3 regions of the Kitasatospora sp. NPDC088548 genome follow, and region 2 is predicted to be linked to each of the others. Evidence: riboswitches for the same ligand, from Rfam matches in the RefSeq annotation. Region 2 holds a riboswitch; each other region holds the start of a gene.
The links. Region 2 has a riboswitch for cobalamin ahead of metE (5-methyltetrahydropteroyltriglutamate--homocysteine S-methyltransferase). Riboswitches for the same ligand answer to the same signal wherever they lie in the genome.
Positions count from the first base shown of each region.

Region 1 (4,202 bases), on a different contig from region 2:
GGGGGGTTGGTGGGGTGCCGGCGCGGCGCGCGGGCCGCCCCCGCCGGCCCCCCCCCCCCCCCCCCCCGACGCCTGCCCCGCCCAGGTAATAGGCTGGAGCCAGTCAGCCCGTTACCGATTCTGGAAGGACCACCGTGGAGCTCGCCTCGTACGCCGACCTCGCCGTCCGGCTGGTGAACACCGAGGAGCCCGAGCGCGGCACCGACACGCTGACCTCGGTCGACGCCGTCCGCGGCCTGTTCTCCGAGAACACACGTGCCGCCGCGCTCGCCGACGAAGCCGACCTGCCCCGGCTGCGTGCCGTCCGGACCCGGCTGCGCGGGGTCTTCGAGGCCGCCGCCGAGGGGGACGAGATCCGGGGTGTCGACCTGCTGAACAGCCTGCTGATGGAGTACCCCGTCAGCCCGCTGGTCTCCGGCCACGACTACCTGGACGACGCCGGGCGCCCGCGCTGGCACCTGCACCTCGCCGACAACTCGCCCACCGCCACGGCCCACTTCAGCGCGGTCGCCTGCATGGGCCTGGCCGTCCACCTCACCGAACTGGGCGCCGACCGGCTCGGCATCTGCCAGGCCGCGCCCTGCCGCAACGCCTACCTGGACACCTCCACCAACCGCTCCCGGCGGTACTGCTCCGACCGCTGCGCCACCCGCGCCAACGTCGCCGCGTACCGGGCCCGCAAGCGCCAGGAGGCCGCCGTCCTGGCCGGGCAGGGCTAGCGGCCCTCCGGGCTAGAGATCCTCCGGCCGGACCCAGACGCCGAGCCGGCGGGCCAGGCCCGGCACCCGGACCAGCGGGCCCAGCAGCAGGCGCTCCAGCCGGCGGCCCGGGGCCAGCCAGGCCGGCCGGGGGCGCAGCCGCAGCAGCACCCGGCCGAGCACCAGCTCGTCCGGGACGGCGCCGTAGCTGCGGCTGTCGCTGTCGACCAGCCGGTTGTCGGACAGCAGCCACCAGCCCTTCGGGCGCCGGCCGTCGGCCCGCTTCACCACGAGCAGGTCCTGCTGCAACGGGTGGCGGACCACCACCACGGCGCCCGGCCTGATCCGCGCCCCGTACCGGACCAGCAACCGGTCGCCCTCACGCAGCGTCGGCACCATCGAGTCCCCCGCCACGTCGATCAGTCCGAACGGTGCGGCACCCCCGCGGGTGCCGCCCTCCGGTTCCGCCATCCGCGTCACGGCTCCTCCTCCCGGCTCGCCGCGTCCCAGTCTGCCGTACGGACCGTCACCCGCCGGTGTCCGGATTCACCCGGTTCCGGGTCCGCCTTTTGCCCTAGGCCCACCGACCGATCGCGAAACCCCGTGACCGGAAGGGTAATCTCGGGCGCGGGAAGACGATCTAAGGAAGGACTCCCATGTTCTCTCGTCTGTTTGCACCGCGTGCCACCGCGCACGCCCACTGCGACCTGCCCTGCGGCGTGTACGACCCGGCGCAGGCGCGGATCGAGGCCGAGTCGGTCAAGGCCACCCAGGAGAAGTACCAGGCCAACGAGGACGCGCACTTCCGCGCTCGCGCCGTCATCATCAAGGAGCAGCGCGCCGAGGCCGTCAAGCACCACATCTCGGTGCTGTGGAGCGACTACTTCAAGGCCCCGCACTTCGAGAAGTACCCGCAGCTGCACCAGCTGATCAACGACACCCTGAAGGCCGCCTCGGCCGCCAAGGCGTCGACGGACCCGGCCACCGGCCAGGCCCTGCTCGACCTGATCGCCGAGGTCGACAAGATCTTCTGGGAGACCAAGCAGGCCTGACCGCCGCTCGGCCTCCGTCGACCGCCCCCGCCCGGACCACCACACCGGACGGGGGCGGTCGCGCGTTTCCGGGACATGCCCGGCGGCACCTGTAAGGGTTGCCTGGCCTTAGCGCTTGTTATGCTGCCAGGGCGTCCCATGGGGGAAGTCCGGTCCGAATCCGGCGCTGACCCGCAACGGTGGACGGGGCCCCGGCCCCGTGAGCCCGATCGCCCTGGGGCGCCGACCTCCCGACAACTCGCCGTGGAATGCGAGGGGATGGCGCCCCGGCCCCGCCACGGCCCGGGCGCTTCGCCCCGCGCCGCCCACGGCCCGAGGCGAAGGCGCGCCCCCCTCGTGAGCACCGCAGTGACCGCACCGGTCCGTCGAATACCCGCCGCGCCCCTGGCCGCCGGCCTGGCCGCGGCCCTGCTGCTGTCGCTGGTCTGCGGGGTCGCCCTGGGCTCCTCCGACCTCGGCTGGTCCCGGGTCCTGCGGCTGCTGGGCGCCGGGCTGACGGGCGGTCGGCTGGAGGCCGAGGAGGCGGCGGCGTACGTGATCGTCTGGGAGATCCGGCTGCCGCGCACCGTACTGGCCGCCGTGGTCGGCGCCGGGCTCGCGGCCACCGGGGTCGCCGTGCAGGCCATGGTCCGCAACGCCCTGGCCGACCCGTTCGTCCTCGGCATCTCCTCCGGCGCGGCGGTCGGCGCCAACGCCGTCCTGCTCCTCGGCGCCTTCGCCTCCCTCGGGGTCTGGGCGCTCTCGGTCTCCGCCTTCGGCTCGGCCCTGCTGGCGATGCTGCTGGTGTACGCGGCCGCCCGGACCGCCTACGGGCTCACCCCGCTGCGGCTGGTGCTCACCGGCACCGCGATGTCCTACGGCTTCTCCGCGGTGACGGCGCTGATGGTGTTCGGCGCCGCGCGCGGCGAGGCGGCCCGCAGCGCCATGATGTGGCTGCTCGGCAGCCTGGGCGGGGCGACCTGGGGCTCGGTGCCGATCGCCGCCGTCACCGTGCTGGCCGGCCTGGCCTGCCTCGCCCTCTCCGCCGGGCGCCTCGACGCGCTCGCCATGGGCGACGAGACGGCGGCCTCGCTCGGTGTGGACCCCGACCGGCTGCGCCGGCAGCTGTTCGTGGTGACGGCGGCCGTCACCGGCACCGTCGTCGCGGTCAGCGGCGCGATCGGCTTCGTCGGGCTGATGGTGCCGCACCTGGTGCGGATGCTGGTCGGCGCCGGCCACCGCCGGGTGCTGCTGGTCGCGCCGTTCGCCGGGGCGCTGCTGCTGGTCTGGGTGGACATCGTCTCGCGCACCCTGCTGGCGCCCGCCGAGCTGCCGGTCGGGGTGGTCACCGCGGTGCTCGGGGTGCCCTGCTTCCTGTTGCTGATGCGCCGCCGCGGCTACTCCTTCGGAGGCCGCTGATGGGCACCGGCGCGAACGCCGACCCGAGCACCGACACCACGGACACCCCGGAGACCGCCATCGAGACCGCCAGCGAGACCGCCCTGGACATCGCCGTCGACGGGCTCTCGGTCGACATCGCCGGCGCCCGGCTGGTCCACGACATCACCCTGGACGCCGCCGCCGGACAGGTGGTCGGCCTGGTCGGACCGAACGGCAGCGGCAAGTCGACCCTGCTGCGCTGCGTCTACCGGGCACTGCGGCCCGCCGCCGGCGCCGTCCGGCTGGGCGGCGAGAACCTGCACGCGCTCACCCCCCGCGAGGCCGCCCGGCGGGTCGCCGCACTGCCGCAGGAACACTCCGCCGAGTTCGACTTCACCGTGGCCGAGGTGGTCGGCATGGGCCGGCTGCCGCACCGCAGCGGATTCGCCGGCCCGACCGGCGGGGACGACCGGCGCTGCGCCGAGGCGCTGGCCCGGGTCGGCGCGGACCACCTGGCCGGGCGGGGCTTCCTGAGCCTGTCCGGCGGCGAGAAGCAGCGGGTGCTGATCGCCCGCGCGCTCGTCCAGGAGCCCCGGGTGCTGGTGCTCGACGAACCCACCAACCACCTGGACATCGCCCACCAGTTGGAGGTGCTGGCGCTGGTCCGGGCGGCCGGGCCGACGGTGCTCACCGCGCTGCACGACCTCAACCTGGCGGCCGGCCACTGCGACCTGCTGTACGTGATCAGGGCCGGCCGGATCGTCGCCTCCGGACCGCCCGTCGAGGTGCTGCGCCCCGCGCTGCTGGCCGAGGTGTTCGGCGTCCGCGCGACCCCCGTACGGCACCCCGAGACCGGCGCCGTCCAGCTGCTCTTCGACCGGCTCCGCTGACCCCGCTTCCCCTCCCGCCCTTTCCGCCCCCTCCCCCCGACCCGAGGAACTCCCATGCGCACCAAGGCCGTCGCCGCCACCGCCCTGCTCACCCTCGCGCTGACCGCGTGCGGGGCCGAGATCGCCCCGAGCGGCGAGGCCGCGGCGGGCTCCGACCACTACCCGGTGACCGTCGACAACTGCGGCACCAAGGTCACCTACAA
Region 1 is NZ_JBIVMI010000016.1:160,616-164,817, reverse strand. It holds gene ACIP82_RS21580 (CGNR zinc finger domain-containing protein) at 135-719, shown strand; gene sodX (nickel-type superoxide dismutase maturation protease) at 732-1,169, opposite strand; gene sodN (superoxide dismutase, Ni) at 1,355-1,750, shown strand; cobalamin riboswitch at 1,863-1,982, shown strand; gene ACIP82_RS21565 (FecCD family ABC transporter permease) at 2,087-3,148, shown strand; gene ACIP82_RS21560 (ABC transporter ATP-binding protein) at 3,148-3,999, shown strand; gene ACIP82_RS21555 (ABC transporter substrate-binding protein) at 4,054-4,202, shown strand, end outside.
Region 1: it holds a riboswitch for cobalamin, as region 2 does, so the genes downstream of both, ACIP82_RS21565 (FecCD family ABC transporter permease) here and metE (5-methyltetrahydropteroyltriglutamate--homocysteine S-methyltransferase) in region 2, are expected to answer to the same signal.

Region 2 (4,202 bases):
TAGCCGGCCTCGGCCAGCTCGTGCGCGACCTGCATGTGCGAACGGGCCGCCTCCAGGGAGATCACGTCGGCGTCGAGGTCGTCGATCGCGGTCATGATCGCGCCGAACTCCGCGTAGCACATGTGGGTGTGGATCTGGGTGTCCGCGCGCACCCCGGAGGTGGAGAGCCGGAAGGACTCGGTGGCCCACGCCAGGTAGCCGGGGCGGCCCGCCGCGCGCAGCGGCAGCGTCTCGCGCAGGGCGGGTTCGTCGACCTGGACGACGGCGGCGCCGGCCGCCTCCAGGTCGGTGACCTCGTCGCGCAGGGCGAGGGCGACCTGGCGGGCGGTGTCGGCGAGCGGCTGGTCGTCGCGGACGAAGGACCAGGCGAGCATGGTGACCGGGCCGGTGAGCATGCCCTTGACCGGACGGTCCGTCAGGTCCTGGGCGTAGCGGAACCACTCGACGGTCATCGGGTGGGGCCGGGAGACGTCGCCGGCCAGCACCGGCGGGCGGACGTAGCGGGTGCCGTAGGACTGCACCCAGCCGTGCTGGGTGGCCAGGTAGCCGCTCAGCTGCTCGGCGAAGTACTGGACCATGTCGTTGCGTTCGGGCTCGCCGTGGACCAGGACATCGATCCCGGCCTTCTCCTGGTAGGCGATCACCTCGCGGACCTCGGCGCGCATCCGGTCCTGGTAGGTGCCGGTGTCGATGCGTCCGGCGCGCAGGTCGGCGCGGGCGGTGCGCAGCTCGGTGGTCTGCGGGAAGGAGCCGATGGTGGTGGTCGGCAGCAGCGGCAGGCCGAGGCGGGCGCGCTGGGCCCCGGCGCGCTCGGGGTAGGCCTGGGCGCGGCGGGCGTCCTCGGCGGTGGTGGCGGCGACCCGGGCGCGGACGGCGGGGTCGTGGGTGAGCGCGGAGGCGGCGCGGGAGGCCAGGTCGGCCCGGTTGGCGGCGAGTTGGGCCGCCACGGTGTCGGTGCCCTCGCGCAGGCCCCGGGCGAGGGTGGTGATCTCGTCGGTCTTCTGGCGGGCGAAGGAGAGCCAGCGGGCGACCTGCGGGTCGAGGTCACGCTCGGCGGCGGCGTCCAGCGGGACGTGCAGCAGCGAGCAGGACGCGGCGACGTCCACCCGGTCGGCGAGGCCGAGGAGCGTGCCGAGGGTGGAGAGCGACTTCTCCAGGTCGTTGAGCCAGATGTTGCGGCCGTCGACGACGCCGGCGACCAGGCGCTTGCCGGGCAGGCCGCCGACGGCGGCGAGGTCGTCGAGGTTGGCCGCGCCGGGGCCGGTGAAGTCGAGCCCGACGCCCTCGATCGGGGCCCTGGCCAGGACGGGCAGGGCCTCGCCGGCCCGGTCGAAGTAGGTCGCGACCAGCAGCCTGGGCCGGTCGGTGAGCCCGCCGAGCTCCCGGTAGACGCGGGCGGCGGCGGAGAGTTCGGCGGGTGTGCGGTCCTGGACGAGGGCGGGCTCGTCGAGCTGGACCCACTCGGCTCCGGCGGCGCGCAGGTCGGCGAGGAGTTCGGCGTAGACGGGCAGCAGCCGGTCCAGCAGGGTGATGGGCCGGAAGTCGGCGGCGACCCCGGGGGCGGGCTTGGCGAGCAGCAGGTAGGTGAGCGGGCCGACCAGGACCGGGCGGGCGGTGTGGCCGAGGGCGATCGCCTCGCGCAGCTCGCCGACCGGCTTGGCCGGGTTGGCGGCGAAGACCGTGTCCGGTCCCAACTCGGGTACGAGGTAGTGGTAGTTGGTGTCGAACCACTTGGTCATCTCCAGCGGCGCCACCTGCTGGGTGCCGCGGGCCATGGCGAAGTAGCCGTCCAGCGGGTCGGCGTCGACGGCGGCGCGGTGCCGGGCGGGGATCGCGCCGACCGCCACCGTGGTGTCCAGCACCTGGTCGTAGAGCGAGAAGTCCCCGGTGGGGACTTCGGTGACACCGGCCTCGGCGAGCCGTCGCCAGGTGTCGCGCCGCAGGTCCGCGGCGGTGGCGTGCAGGTCGGCGGCGGTGACGCGGCCGGCCCAGTAGCCCTCGACCGCCTTCTTCAGCTCCCGGTTCGGCCCCTGCCTCGGGTAGCCATACACGGTGGCCTGCGGGGTGGTGGAACTCGTTGACACGGAACTCTCCTTCGCGAGTCGCGCTGCGATCCCGGGAGAGCACGAGGAGGCGAAGGTACGACAGGGGTGCGCGACACCAGGATGTGCCCGCCCGCTCCGCCGACCCGCCCTCGAGGTCACCGAGATCACCGCATGCGGGGTGCACGCGGGCAGTGGCAGGTCTTCGGACTCGCGGGCACGCCGGGCCTGTCGGCCTTCTCCGGCACCTACTGGCCGTCGCTTCCCGGACCCCGACGGGGCCCAGTGCATGTGACGGCGGTCGTTCCCACTCACCGCTGCGGGGCAGTCCCGGATTCACACCGGGTTCCCTCTTACGACGCCATGCCTGGAGGACATGACGAACCAACTGCACCGCACAGACTAGGGCCCGCGGGGCCCGCCGTCACCGTCCGTCCGGATACCGGATGGTCGGATGAGACCGATTCCGGGCAGGTAACCGCCTCAGCCACGCTGTCACCCGGCCCCGTCGGCGGTCGCGGTGCGGTAGAAATCGGCTGCGGTGACGGTGGCGGGGACGCCGAGTTCGGCGGCGACCGCGGTGATCGCGGTGGCGCCGACGGCGAGGTCGGCTTGGCCGTCGGTGGTGAAATGCGGTGCGATGAACGTCTCGTAGTGGGCTCGGGCTTCGTCCGCGGTGTGCCGGCCGAGGAACGTCCGGATGTGGCGCACCGTGGTGTCGGGTTCGTTGTGGATCACCTGCAGGGCACGCCGGTGGGCTCGTACGACGGCCTGGACCGCGGGGTCGTCCGGGTGGAGGTGGGTGGGGTCGACGGCCACGCCTACGGTGGGGATCCTGAAGTGGTCGCCGACCCAGGCCAGCACCTGCCAGCCGTACTCGGCGGCTACCGCTTCCGGTGCCATGGTGCTGCCGACCAGGGCGGCGTCGATCCCGCCCTCGTGCAGCCGGCGCAGGTCCATGCCGTAGTCGCCGGGCGGGCGGACGACGGTGTGGATGTCGCGGTCCGGGTCGAGGCCGGCCCGGCGCAGCACGATCCGGGTGAAGCACCCGGGTGCGGTGTGGGGGGCGTGCACCGCCAGCCGTCGGCCGGCCAGGTCGGCCAGGGAGGTCAGGCCGGGGCGGGCGAGGAACCAGAACAGCGGGCGGTGGGTGTTGACGCTGAGGGCGACCCAGGGGGTGCCGTCGGCCAGTCGGGACAGCAGTGCCCGGCCGAGCCCGATGGTGGCGCCGTGGCGCAGCCGCTCCTCGTCCCACGAGCAGCCGTCGTGCAGCGCGACGTGGACGCCTTCGTCGGCGTAGTAGCCCTGCTGGTCGGCGATGTAGGCGGCCAGTTCCTCGTGCAGGCCCCGCCCGACGTAGGCGAGATCGATCGTGTACATGAACGTTTTTCCTTGATCGTGCCGCCGCCGTACGCACAGGACGGCGGGGCGTCAGTACATGGACATCCCGCCGTTGACCGCGGCCGTGGTGCCGGTCATGACGGCGCTGTCCTCGCCGGCGTAGAAGGCGACCGCCCGGGCGACGTCGTCCGGGTGTGCCAGGCGGCCCAGGGGGGTGGCGGCCACCTGCCGACGCCTGTGCTCCTCGTCGAGCACATCCGCCGCCATGCGGGTGTCGTCCACCGGGCCGGGCTCGACGACGTTGACCGTGATGCCCAGCGGGCCCAGCTCCTGGGCGAGGTACCGGGCGAACTGCGCCAGTGCGGCCTTGGCCGTGCCCAGTGCGATCATGCCCTCCCGGGGCTGGCGGCTGAGGACGGTGCCGAGATAGACGATGCGTCCCCAGCCCTGTTCGGTCATGGCGGGCAGGACGGCCTTGGTGACCGCGAACGCCGCACGCAGCTCGTCGTCGAGCTTGCCGCCCAGCTCTTCCCACGTCATGTCCTGGAACGGCTTGACCACATACGGGGTGAGCGCGTTGTGCACGAGCACGTCGGTGCCGCCCCATGCCGCCCGGACCTGCTCGATCATGCTCTCGACCGCCGCTGCCTCGCGCACGTCGGCCTGCACGGCCATGGCCTGGCCGCCCGCGGCCTCGATGCCGGCCACGACCTTCCCGGCTGCCGTGCCGCTGTGCAGGTAGTTGACCACCACGCGCATCCCTCGTGCGGCCAGAAGGCGCGCGGTGGCCGCACCGATTCCGCTGCCGGCCCCTGTCAC
Region 2 is NZ_JBIVMI010000015.1:181,277-185,478, reverse strand. It holds gene metE (5-methyltetrahydropteroyltriglutamate--homocysteine S-methyltransferase) at 1-2,084, opposite strand, end outside; cobalamin riboswitch at 2,221-2,446, opposite strand; gene ACIP82_RS20755 (ABC transporter substrate-binding protein) at 2,538-3,422, opposite strand; gene ACIP82_RS20750 (SDR family NAD(P)-dependent oxidoreductase) at 3,474-4,202, opposite strand, start outside.

Region 3 (4,202 bases), on a different contig from region 2:
TCTGCGGCTCGCGGCAGGTGCCGCGGACGGCGGACACGGCGGAGGCGGCGTGCGGGATGGGCGAGAGGCCCAGCGCACCGGCGCCACCGCCGACCCGGCGCTCGTCCAGGCCCCGGCGCAGCAGCTCCAGCAGTTCGCTGTCGGCGACCGGGCCGGCCACCAGGTGCAGGAAGGAGAGCAGCTGCGGCGCCTGGTCGACGGCCTGCCCGGCGAGCACCGCGAAGACGCCGCGCAGCGCGGCGGGCGGGACGGGGGCGAGCAGCGTCCAGGCGTCGAACAGCGCCGACCAGCCGCGGACCACGGCCTCGTCGTCGTGCTCCCAGGCGTGCAGGCGCCAGCCGGGGGCGGCGCCGCCGTCCCTGGCCTCGACCAGGCCGACCAGCAGGGCCTGGCCCCAGGCCCGGGCCGCGGCGCCCACCGTCATGGCGAGTGCCCGGCCGGCGGCGCGGGCGTCCTCGGGGAGCAGTTCGCCGCGCTTGTCGACCTCGGAGAGTTCGCCGGCCCAGCGGGCGATCCGGACGGCGTCGACGAGCATCCGACGGGCCAGCGGAGCGAGCTCGGCGGGGGCCGGGAAGCCCTCCGGTACGGGGACCCGGCCTCGGCCGGGAGCGGGTGCGGGGCCTCGTCGGCGGGGTACGCCGGGAGCGCCCGGCCTGATGCCGGCGGGGCGGTGGGCCGTTCCGGGGAGACGGGTCACCGTCGCACCGGTACCGATCGTCGGCGGGAGCGGGGCATCACGGTCGCGCGGGTTCCGAGACGTCACGTCGAGCAGTCTTCCCCTTGTACCGGCCTTCTGTCACATCCGGTTGGCCACGGACTCCGGAAGGGCGGTCGCGGCGGGTCGACAAGATCGGGCAACAGAGGCCAAACCGCCTGGCCGGATCTGCATGACGCGAACACGCCAGGTCAGAGCGGTCGGCCGGCCGGGCCGGAGGGAGCTGCCGGACGGCCGGCCGGAGCCGTCGTCAGAGCAACGGCGTGAGCCAGCGGCGCAACAGCTCTTCATAGCGGTCGGGGTCGGCGTTCCAGAGGGCGGCGTGGTCGGCGCCGGGGAAGGCCTGGAGGCTGACCAGGTCGAAGCGGCGGTCGGCGAGCCGGGCGGCGGCCCGCCAGGGCGCCACCGGGTCGTCGGGGCTGTGCAGCACCATGGTGGGCACCCGCAGGTCGGTGCCCTCGGCGAGCCGCGCGAAGTCGGCCAGGTCCACCCCGGTCCGGCCCTCGGCGGCGAGCGCGCCCGGCCCGGCGGCCGTACGGCCGAACCCGGCCCGGGTGGCGCCCCGGCGGGCGAAGACCGGCCGGTCGAGCACCGGGGAGTCCAGTACCAGGCCGCTGATCGCCGAGGTCCAGGCGGACCGGGCGGCGGTCTGCAGCACCATCGTGGCGCCGAGCGACCAGCCGTGCAGCACGACCCGGCCGGCGCCGCTGTCCAGGGCCAGCCGCACTGCCGCCTCGACGTCCCGCCACTCGGTCTCGCCGAAGTCGTCGAGGCCGTCCGGCGCGGCCGGCGCGCCCCGGTCTCCCCGGTAGGTGACGGCGAGGGCGGGCAGACCGAGACGGTGCAGCACGGGCAGCACCGGGAGCGTCTGCTGCCGGTCGGCGCCCGGGCCGTGCACCAGGATCACCCAGGTGCCGCGTTTGCCGTCGAGCCGCCAGGCGGGCAGGGCGCCCAGCTCGCCCTCGGCGGCGGTCTCGGCGTAGGGCAGGCCGAGCGCGCCGGTCGGGTCGCCGAGGTGGACCCGGGGGGTGAAGCGGACCTCGGTGCCGGGCGTCAGGGCGCCCCGGTCGGCGCGGACCAGTCGGCGGGTGACGCCCTGTTCGTCGGCGTGCAGGATCTCGTCGACCACCGCGTGGCCGCCCTCGTCCCACTCGACGGCCCAGCGGCCGGGGCGGGTGCTCTCCGGGCTGCGGGTGAAGGTGGCCCGCCCGACGGCCAGGCTCCGCACCGTGACGGGGCCCGCCTGCGGCCGGGAAACGGCCGCCGGGTGGAGCATCCGCTGGACGGCCCTGCGCCCGGCCAGCAGTACGGCGGCCCCGGTGCCGACGGCGGCGGCCGCCACGGCGGCCGCGGTTCCCCAACGCATATCGCTCCCCGCTCTGTTGATCGCGGACTGGGCACCCACCAGTCCACTCGCGGGACCGGACCGGGGCCACCGGGCATGGGCCGACCGGGTGTCACGCCGGACGGGACAGCGGGGGCCGCGGCCTCCACCTGCGGCCGGGCGATCGCGCCCTCTCCGCACCCCCGCGACACCGACCCGCGGAGGCGGCGCGCGGGCGGGCCGTGTGACCAACCCCTCCGTGACCTTGGTTGACTCCCGGTTCGGCCGCGTGATGGGATCCTTCAGCCAAACGGAGGCATGCAGAGGAAGCCGGTGCGAGTCCGGCGCGGTCCCGCCACTGTCACCGGGGAGCACGCTCGGATCAATTCCCTCCTTGCCCGCCAACAGGCAGGAGGGGCCCATCGGCGGGCCGTCAGAAGCCGCTGGAGGCTCCGGGGGTGTGTCGGACCCGGAAGCCAGGAGACTCTCGCCGCCGGTACGTCGATCCAGGGCGCGGACCCTGAGTGAGGACACGCACGCGATGCAGGCTGCCCCGACCGCCCGCCCCCTCTGCCGCCCTTCGCCGTGCGCCCGCTGACCCGCGCGGCCGCCTTCGCGCTGGGCGCCGTCGCGGGACATCTCGCCGACGCCCGCTTCGCCGATCCCCGGCGCGGCCACCCGGTGGCCGCCTTCGGCAGCGCGGCGGGCCGGCTGGAGAAGACGCTCTGGCGCGACGACCGCGCCGCCGGCACCGCCTACACCGCGCTCTGCGTGGGCACCGTCGCGGCCGGGGCGGTGGCCGCCGAACGCGCCCTGGGCCGGCGGCCGCTCGGCCGCGCCGCGCTGACCGCCGCCGCGACCTGGACGGTGCTCGGCGGCACCTCGCTCACCCGGGAGGCCAGGACCATCGGCCGCTCGCTCGCCGCGGGCGATCTGACGGCGGCCCGGGAACGGCTGCCGCATCTGTGCGGGCGCGACCCGAGCGCGCTGGACGAACAGCAGATCGCCCGCGCGGTGGTCGAGTCGGTCGCCGAGAACACCGCCGACGCCGTGGTGAACGCCCTGGTCTGGGGCGCGCTCGCGGGCACGCCCGGGCTACTGGCGTTCCGCGCCGTCAACACGCTGGACGCGATGGTCGGCCACCGCTCGCCGCGCTACGCCCGGTTCGGCTGGGCCTCGGCCCGGCTGGACGACGTGGCGGGCTGGCCGGGCGCCCGGCTGACCGCGCTGCTCACCGTGGCCGCCGCGCCCGAACCCCGGACGGCCTGGCGGATCTGGCGCCGGGACGGCTCCGCGCACCCGAGCCCCAACGCGGGCCAGGCCGAGTCCGCGTTCGCGGGCGCGGTCGGCGTGCGGCTGGGCGGCACCCTCGCGTACGGGGAGCGGGTGGAGCACCGGCCGGTGCTGGGCGGCGAGCTGCGGCCGGTGACGGTGGAGGACATCGAGCGGGCCTGCCGGCTCTCCCGCCGGGTGGGCCTGCTGGCCCTGGGCACGGCCGTCGCCGGGCACGCGGCGGTCCGGGCCGCCACAGGAAGCCGGACCGTCCTGGGACGGAAGAAGAGGAGGAGCGCATGAGCAACGCACTGCTGGTCGCCGGGACGACCTCGGACGCCGGCAAGACCGTGGTCACCGCGGGCATCTGCCGCTGGCTGGCCCGGCAGGGTGTCCGGGTGGCGCCGTTCAAGGCGCAGAACATGTCGCTGAACTCCTTCGTCACCGCCGGCGGCGCCGAGATCGGCCGCGCCCAGGCGATGCAGGCGCAGGCGGCCCGGGTGGAGCCCGAGGCGGCGATGAACCCGGTGCTGCTCAAGCCGGGCGCGGACGGCCGCAGCCAGGTCGTGCTGCTCGGCCGCCCGGTCGCCGAGGTGGGCGCGCTGGACTACCGCGAGCGCAAGCCGGTGCTGCTGGAGCGGGCCCTGGAGTGCCTGGCGGACCTGCGCAGCCGCTACGACGTGGTGGTCTGCGAGGGGGCCGGGTCGCCCGCCGAGATCAATCTGCGCGACCGGGACATCGCCAACATGGGTCTGGCCACCGCCGCCGGGCTGCCGGTGGTGGTGGTCGGGGACATCGACCGCGGCGGGGTGTTCGCCGCCATGTACGGGACGCTGGCGCTGCTGTCCGCCGAGGACCAGCGCCATGTGACGGGCTGGTTCGTCAACAAGT
Region 3 is NZ_JBIVMI010000011.1:152,640-156,841, reverse strand. It holds gene ACIP82_RS16745 (hypothetical protein) at 1-535, opposite strand, end outside; gene ACIP82_RS16740 (alpha/beta hydrolase family protein) at 966-2,081, opposite strand; cobalamin riboswitch at 2,362-2,526, shown strand; gene ACIP82_RS16735 (cobalamin biosynthesis protein) at 2,625-3,614, shown strand; gene ACIP82_RS16730 (cobyric acid synthase) at 3,611-4,202, shown strand, end outside.
Region 3: it holds a riboswitch for cobalamin, as region 2 does, so the genes downstream of both, ACIP82_RS16735 (cobalamin biosynthesis protein) here and metE (5-methyltetrahydropteroyltriglutamate--homocysteine S-methyltransferase) in region 2, are expected to answer to the same signal.